Lewinella sp. 4G2: one gene and its partner. The protein of the gene in region 2 interacts with the protein of the main gene of each other region in a pairwise test. Links are inferred from orthologs where the notes say so. Each region holds a gene or a part of one and is shown on either strand. Other genes may lie near its edges.

Region 1 (3,611 bases), 2.3 Mb from region 2 along the record:
CAGGCGGAGCGCTCCGGCGATTTCAGCCGCGTGGCCGAGATCCGCTACGGCCTAATCCCCGAAGTGGAGCAGGAGCTCGAAAGTTTCAACACCCGCCTCGGTGAGATGCAGACCAACGCTAAAATGCTGGTCAAGGAAGAAGTGGACAGTGAAGACATCGCCGAGATCGTGGCCCGCTGGACGGGCATCCCCGTAACGCGGATGCTCCAGAGCGAGCGCGAAAAGCTTCTTAAGCTGGAAGACGAACTCCACAAGCGGGTCGTCGGCCAGGAAGAAGCCGTCGAAGCGGTAGCTGATGCCATCCGCCTCAACCGGACGGGCCTCAGTAGCCAGGACCGGCCCATTGGTTCCTTCCTCTTCCTCGGTACGACTGGGGTAGGGAAGACGGAACTGGCTAAAGCCCTCGCCGATTACCTCTTCAACGATGCCAACATGATGACGCGCATCGATATGAGTGAGTACCAGGAGCGCCACGCTGTCAGCCGCCTCGTCGGGCCACCCCCCGGCTACGTTGGCTACGACGAGGGTGGCCAGTTGACGGAAGCCGTCCGCCGCAAACCCTACAGCGTCGTCCTGCTGGACGAGATTGAAAAGGCCCACCCGGACGTCTTCAACACCCTCCTGCAGGTCCTGGACGATGGCCGCCTGACGGACAATAAGGGCCGGACGGCTAACTTCAAGAACACGATCATCATCATGACCTCCAACATTGGGTCCGAAGTAATTCGGGAGAAGTTCTCCCACATCAACGGTAACAACGAAGAGGAGATCGTGGAGGAAACGAAGGAGCAACTCTTCAACGTCCTCAAGCAAACCGTTCGCCCCGAGTTCCTCAACCGGATCGACGACGTGGTCATGTTCCGTCCCCTTTCCCGGGGCAACATCCGCGAGATTGTGGAGCTACAACTCCAGCAGATGCGCGAGCAGTTGGCGGAGCAGGATATCCACATTTCCATGTCCCACGAAGCCATGGATTGGCTGGCCGCCGAAGGGTACAGCCCCGAGTTTGGTGCCCGCCCCCTGAAGCGCGTCATCAAGAAGCGGGTCCTCCGCCAACTCTCGAAGCAGATGCTGGCTGGCGACATCCTCCCCGGCAGCCGCATGGTCCTCGACGTCTTCGACGACGTGGTCGTCTTCCGCAAGGAGCGCGAGCAGGAACAAGTAGTAGAAATTATTTAAGACTCGAGATTACTGAGTGAGTGTATTAGTGCGGCGGTGCCTGTCAGGTTGATGGGGCCGCCGCTTTTTTACTGAGAGCCCGTCCCGAAGGGCCGGCCTACGTAGCGGTGGCACACCGTCAGGTGGCCCACTCTACTTTGGGGTGGTCCGGAGCGTTTTACCCCGGAGGGGTACACCTAGTAGCCCGGTGTTCGTCGAAGACGCGCTCCGGGTTTTCGTAACCGCCACGGTTATTTTAACCCACCACAAATCGTCCCGGAGGGACAAGCAACTTAGCCTAGGGTCAAGGAGGCGTAGCCGAACGACCCCGGGTTTTCGTTAAACCAAAATATCCCGACCGGGAGGTCGGGAACCACCCCAAACAAAAAAATCCCGACCTTTGCCCTCCCAAAACCATTTCACCGAAATGCCAACCACCGCCACCAAGCGCAAAGATATCCGGTCCCTTTCCCTGGAGGAATTGACCTCGGCCATGATCCTGCGCGGAGAAAAGAAATTCCGGGCCAAACAGGTCTACGAATGGCTGTGGAAAAAGGGTGCCCGTAATTTTGATGAAATGACCAACCTTTCCCTCGAACTACGGGAAACGCTGAAGGCGGAATTCGCCTTCCCGGTCATGTCCGAAGACATGGTCCAGCGGAGTTCGGACGGGACGATCAAGAGCCGCTTCCGCCTGCACGATGGCCACCTCATTGAGTCCGTCCTCATCCCCGTAGTGGCGGACGACCGCTTTACCGTCTGCGTCTCCAGTCAGGTGGGGTGTAGCCTGACGTGCACCTTCTGCGCTACCGGCCGCATGAAACGCCTCCGTAACCTCACCGCTGCGGAAATCTACGACCAAGTCTACCTCGTTAATGAGCAGTGCTTGGAGACCTACGGCAAACCTCTGACGAACATTGTCTACATGGGCATGGGCGAGCCACTGCTGGCCTTCAAGGAAGTGGTGGGCAGCATCGACCGCATCACCTCCCACACCGGGCTTCACATGGCCCCGCGCCGCCTCACCGTTTCGACGGCGGGCATCGCAAAAATGATCGTCAAATTAGCCGATGAGGATACCAAAGTCAACCTCGCCATCTCCCTCCACGCGGCGGACGATGCGAAGCGTAACGAGATCATGCCCATCAATGAGAGCAACAACCTGGAGGTACTCGTCGATAGCCTGAAGTACTTCTACGCCAAAACCAAGAAACGGATTGGTTTCGAGTACATCACCTTCCAGGATTTCAACGATAACATCGAGGATGCCGAGAAGCTCTACCAGATCTGTAAGCAGGTCCCGAGCATGGTCAACATCATCGAGTACAACCCCATCGATAACGCTCCCTTCCGTAAATCCACGGAGCACCGCATTGACGATTTCGCGACCTACCTCCGCGACCGCGGCATCATGGTCACCGTCCGCCGAAGCCGGGGTAAGGACATTGATGCGGCCTGTGGCCAATTGGCGAATAAGTAGGGTGTTAGTCGGGTAGTCGGGTAGTCGGGTAGTAGCGTAGTCAGGTAGTACTACCCGACTACCCGACTACGCTACTACCCGACTAAAACCTTTACCAACTCCCGCTGCTTCTCCTCATTAGAGATCAGGTAAATCGGCAGCACCTCTTTCCCACCATCCTTCTTCGTGATGACGAGATCGCGCACGTTGGGTTGTTCTACGGAAGCGATATCGGCCAGGGCTACTTTAAAGACATCCGGGTGCTGGGTCAAACTCCAAATCAGCTCAGTTTCGCTGACGCGCACGTAACGGTCCGCCGGATCGTGGTTGGCGTTGACGTGGCGGATGCCGGCGTAGGCAAGTAGGCCGCCCAATAACAGATAACCAACGGCGAAGATCAGGTAGTAATAAGAGTGCTCCTCCTCCGCGCTGTTCCAATCCGTGATAAACAGAAACAACTCATACAGCCCAGCAATTAGTAGCAGGAAGGCTCCCGCAAAGAGCAGGAAGTGAATCCACCGATCCTGTTTGTCGGCGTGGTGCTCGGAATGGTAGGTAAATCGAAGGGGCATAGTGCGGAGGCGCTGGATATGGGAAAGGTACGCAGCTTGGAAGGAATGGTAGTAGAGTGGGCCACCAGACGTAAAGTAGAGTGGGCCACCTTACGGTGTGCCACCGCTACGCAGGCCGGCCCTTCGGGACGGGGTGTCAGACAGCGCCGCATGGTAGAGTAGAGTGGGCCACCTGACGGTGTGCCACCGCTACGCAAGCCGGCCCTTCGGGACGGGGTGTCACACAGCGCCGCAGGGTAGAGTAGAGTGGGCCACCTAACGGTGTGCCACCGCTACCCAAGCCGGCCCTTCGGGACGGGATGTGCCGAAGCGCCGCAGGAGACTCTGGTTCTCTTACACTCTACTTCTCCTGCGAACAAATCCCACGCAAGCAAGCGCCGCAGGCCTCCCCAACCTCACCAACTCCTGCGAAACCTACCTTG
Region 2 (4,461 bases):
GGCACCACCAAGGTCTGCGCACTCGTCGGAAAACGCGACGAGCACGGCCAACTGGAAATCCTGGGGACGGGAAAAGTACAGTCCGAAGGCGTCATGCGCGGCGTCGTCAACAACATCGAAAAAACGATTACCGCAATCAAAGATGCGTGTGATTTAGCCCGTCGGTCAAGTGGGGTAGACTTTGATGTCGTCCACGTCGGTATTGCCGGCCAACACATCAAAAGTTTGCAGCACCGCGGTATGCTCGTGCGGGATAACGCCCGGGAGGAGATCAGCCAGCGCGACATTGACCGGCTCATCAGCGACATGCATAAGTTGGTATTGCCCCCCGGTGATAAGATTCTTCACGTGATTCCGCAGGAATACACCGTTGATATGGAGCAAGGCATCGTGGACCCGATCGGTATGTCCGGTAGCCGCCTCGAAGCGAACTTTCACATCATTACGGGCCAGACAATGGCTAGTAATAACATCAACCGTTGCGTGGAGCGCGCTGATCTTGAAATGGCGAGCGTTACCCTCGAACCCATTGCCAGCGCCGCATCCGTACTGTACAAAGACGAAAAGCAAGCGGGCGTTGCCCTCGTAGATATTGGCGGAGGCACCACCGACATCACCATTTACAAGGATGGTATCATTCGCCACACGGCGGTCATTCCATTCGGTGGCAACGTCTTTACCAGTGACATCAAGCAGGGCTGCACCGTCATGTACGATCAGGCAGAAAAACTGAAGATCGTTTACGGCCGTGCCGTCCCCAACGAGGTGCAGGAGAATCGTCTCATCGTAATTCCCGGATTGCGTGGTCGTGATCCCAAAGAAATCAGCGAAAGAAACTTATCCCGCATCATTATGGCGCGGGGAGAAGAGATTTTGGATCACGTACAGTGGGAGATCCGCCGGGCTGGGTTCAATCAGCACGACTTGATCGGAGGCATCGTTTTGACGGGCGGTGGATCCTTACTTAAGGACCTCGATAAGCTTACTGAGATCCAAACCGGAATGTCCGCCCGCCTCGGCACTCCCGTAGAGCACCTGACGCACGGATACCAGGAAAAACTGACCAGCCCTGTTTACGCTACCGGCCTCGGTCTTTTACTCCAGGGATTCAGCGATATTGATGCTGGCCGCATCGAACCAGTCCTATCCCGCCGCAAGGAAAAGGAGGCTGCCGCTAAAGCCGCTGCCGAAGCCGCTGCTCTCCGTGTCCAGGAGGACAACAACATGAAGGAACGCCAGGCAGCTCAGGCAAAATTGTTGGAACTCCAACGCCAGCGCGAAGCCGAAGCTGCTACCAATTCCGGACAGAGTGGCTGGTTGAACAATATGTTCAAAAAGACCAAGGAATGGTTCGAAGCGGAGCCGGACGCCGATCTTTAATCGTCCGCTAATGTCCGGCAGCTGTACGTTTCCTACGTATTCACCTACCGGACATTGCACCCGCGGCAGCGCAAAAACAACTTAATTTATACCATATAAAAATTTGGGTGAGAGAATTGACCATTTCACCCAAGCCCGCAGTAATACTCTCTAGCCAGTTTCAAAAAAGGTGTGAAAACGGTGAGGACCGAGCCCGCGGGCACAAAACCTGAATTATGACTATCGATTTCCCTCAGGGCGAAGCGCCCATCATCAAAGTAATCGGTGTAGGTGGCGGTGGCTCTAACGCCGTGAACCACATGTACGAACAAGGTATCATTGGCGTCGATTTCGCCATCTGTAATACCGACCACCAGGCCCTCGAACAGAGCCCGGTGCCCACCCTCATGCACCTCGGCCCAAACCTGACCGAAGGACGCGGAGCCGGCTCCAAGCCCAACGTTGGCAAGGCCGCCTGCGAAGAGAGCATTGAAGAGGTAAAGAAATACCTGAATAACAATTGCCGGATGCTCTTCGTCACCGCCGGAATGGGTGGTGGTACCGGTACCGGCGCGGCGCCCATCATCGCCAAGACCGCCCGTGAAATGGGCATCCTGACGGTGGGTATCGTAACCCTCCCCTTCACCTTTGAAGGCCGCCGCCGCGCGACCAACGGAATGGAAGGACTGAAAGAATTGAAGGATAACGTCGACACGCTGATTGTCGTCAGCAACGACAAACTACGCCAAATCCACGGCAACCTGAGTCTGAAGGATGCCTTCTCAAAGGCGGATAACATCCTGACGACCGCCGCGAAAGGTATCGCCGAGATCATCACCGTTCCCGGTTACGTAAACGTTGACTTCGAAGACGTCAACACGGTAATGCGCGACAGTGGAGTAGCCATCATGGGCACTGCAATGGCGGAAGGCGACGACCGCGCCCGCCAAGCAGTGGACCAAGCCCTACACAGCCCACTGCTCGAGGATAACGACATCCGTGGTGCTGAGCACATCCTGTTGAACATTACCTCCGGTAAGCGGGAAGTGACGATGGATGAGATCTTTGAGATCACTGAATTCGTCCAGGAAGAAGCTGGCTACGGAACGGACCTTATCTGGGGTAACTGTTTCGACGAAAGCCTCGGTGATAGCTTGAGCGTGACCGTAATTGCTACCGGTTTTGGTGGTCGCAAGACCCTCAGCTCCGCCAGCGGAACTGAGCGCAAAGTGGTGCACCTGGACGATGCTGCAACCGAAGAGCCAGCACAAACTCGGGTAACGTTAGAGGACATCACTAATGAAGCTGACCCCGTCGGCTACACCCGTGATACTAAGACGACTACTTTCGAATTTGAGAACCTGGACGAAGCAAAGGCACGTCTGCGCCCCCGCTCCCGTAACGAAGAACGTAGCTTCACCAGCAGCTTTCTGCGCGACGAGGAAGAAGCGCGCCGTGAAGCCCAACGACGGGAAATGGAAGCTCGCGACGAGGAACGCCGCGCTGCGCTCCGCAACCGGACGGAACTACCCAAGCTGAGCAACCCCAACGTAGTCGTTGAAATGGAAAAGCAGCCTGCTTACCTCCGCCGTAACGTACAGTTGGACGACGTGACCGTTTCTGACGCCACCGAAATGAGCCGCTGGAGCATTGGCGAAGACGAAACCATGCCGCTACGTGGTGGCAACCGGTACTTCCAGGACAACGTGGACTAACGCCACTCCGGTATTAACCTACCGCAAACGTAGTTCGTGAACCAAGGTGTTTGTACGCCATTTGGTTGCCGGGCTATCGTTCAAGACTTATCATCATACGAGAGTTCTGTAAGATTTTTTCACACCTTTTTAGCTTTGATGCGGGCATCGGGGGGTCAATCCCGGTGCTCGCTTTTTCTATGGCCGGCGCGCGGACACCAGTTTCAGAATACGGTGGCCCTACATAATTTCTGGTCGCGTTTCGTAGTTTTGCACGCGTTATACCACTGCTGTCTTTCCAAATAGTCAACTACTTCAAACGAGTCTAATCACGCTGGCGGATTCCTGCCAGCTAAAATCATCGTATGCGGTTTGTTTTCTGTGTGTTGGCTGTATTTTTCTCCATTGGCCTTCAGGCTCAGGGGTTTAGCATTACGACGGAGGTTACGGATGCCACTTGTAGCGCCAACGGCCGGGTGGACATCACCGTGACCGGTGGGAGTGGTTCCTTTCAGTACGATCTGACGGGTGATTGCGGACCTGATTTTCAATCCTTGGACGAGGCCTTCTTTACTTCACTTCCCCCGTGTACCTACCTGCTAAGTGTAACTGATAGAGTATCCAGCATGACTGCGACCGCTACGGTTGTGGTAGGCAGTGCGAATGAGTTGCTTTCGGTAGCCACGGAATTCTCGGGCTGTGATGCGGTCGTATCGATCGAAGGTGGTTTGCCGCCCTACAACGTTTCCTACACTAATGATGGTGCTAACGAAGTTGATACCATGCTTTCCGCGTCACTTACAATTGGTGAGATTGGCGATGCGCGCATCGATGGTACCGTAATTGACGATTGCGGTAACTCCCGCCGGTTTACTCTAGACGGCAGAACTACGGCTGTCAGCCGGATCGGCATTGACCAAGAGGCGGATAGCATCCGCGTGACCTTTCAGGGTGGGGTAGGGCCGTTCACTTACGTCCTCACGAGTACCCTGGGCAGCTTTACAAGCGCCACTGGAAGGTTTCCCTACGAGGAGGTAGGTTGTTCGGCATCCGTTTCAATTCGGGGCGCCTGCCCTAATGCCGAAAGAGTTGAAGACATTACGCTGGAAAGCCGCGTTGGATTGAACTGCGTCAACTACGAGGAGGGCACCGCTACGGTATTTGTGGACCCACCCGGTGTACAGCCCTATACCTTTACCGTGGAGGCGGCGGGGCAGACAATTACCTCTAACTCTACCAGAATAAGCGGCATACCGGCGGGAGCAACCTCACTGATGGTAACGGCCACCGACGGTTGTGGAGAGGAGATACCGGGCGCCGTAAATACTACACCGCTACGCATCATCACACCGGAAGCGTTGGACGCCTGTAACGCGAATGAGCTTTCTATCCTTGCAGGAAGGACTTG

What was found. The genes of interacting proteins can lie anywhere in the genome.
Region 1: the proteins of ftsZ (region 2) and rlmN interact in binary tests that used the Escherichia coli proteins (3 or more experiments, as listed by UniProt). The link is inferred for Lewinella sp. 4G2 from one-to-one orthologs.

The regions. Positions count from the first base shown.
Region 1 is NZ_LVWJ02000014.1:573,592-577,202, reverse strand. What follows is about bases 821-3,611. They hold rlmN (23S rRNA (adenine(2503)-C(2))-methyltransferase RlmN), read left to right. Parts: upstream 821-1,585; coding sequence 1,586-2,638; downstream 2,639-3,611. Other genes in these bases: A3850_RS03855 (hypothetical protein), read right to left, coding at 2,713-3,189; clpB (ATP-dependent chaperone ClpB), read left to right, coding at 821-1,179. In the rest of the region: more of clpB, read left to right, coding at 1-820.
Region 2 is NZ_LVWJ02000014.1:2,840,222-2,844,682, forward strand. Bases 1,015-3,834 are described here. They hold ftsZ (cell division protein FtsZ), read left to right. Parts: upstream 1,015-1,595; coding sequence 1,596-3,074; downstream 3,075-3,834. Other genes in these bases: ftsA (cell division protein FtsA), read left to right, coding at 1,015-1,380; A3850_RS11895 (gliding motility-associated C-terminal domain-containing protein), read left to right, coding at 3,419-3,834. Also shown: more of ftsA, read left to right, coding at 1-1,014; more of A3850_RS11895, read left to right, coding at 3,835-4,461. UniProt on the Escherichia coli protein: Essential cell division protein that forms a contractile ring structure (Z ring) at the future cell division site. The regulation of the ring assembly controls the timing and the location of cell division.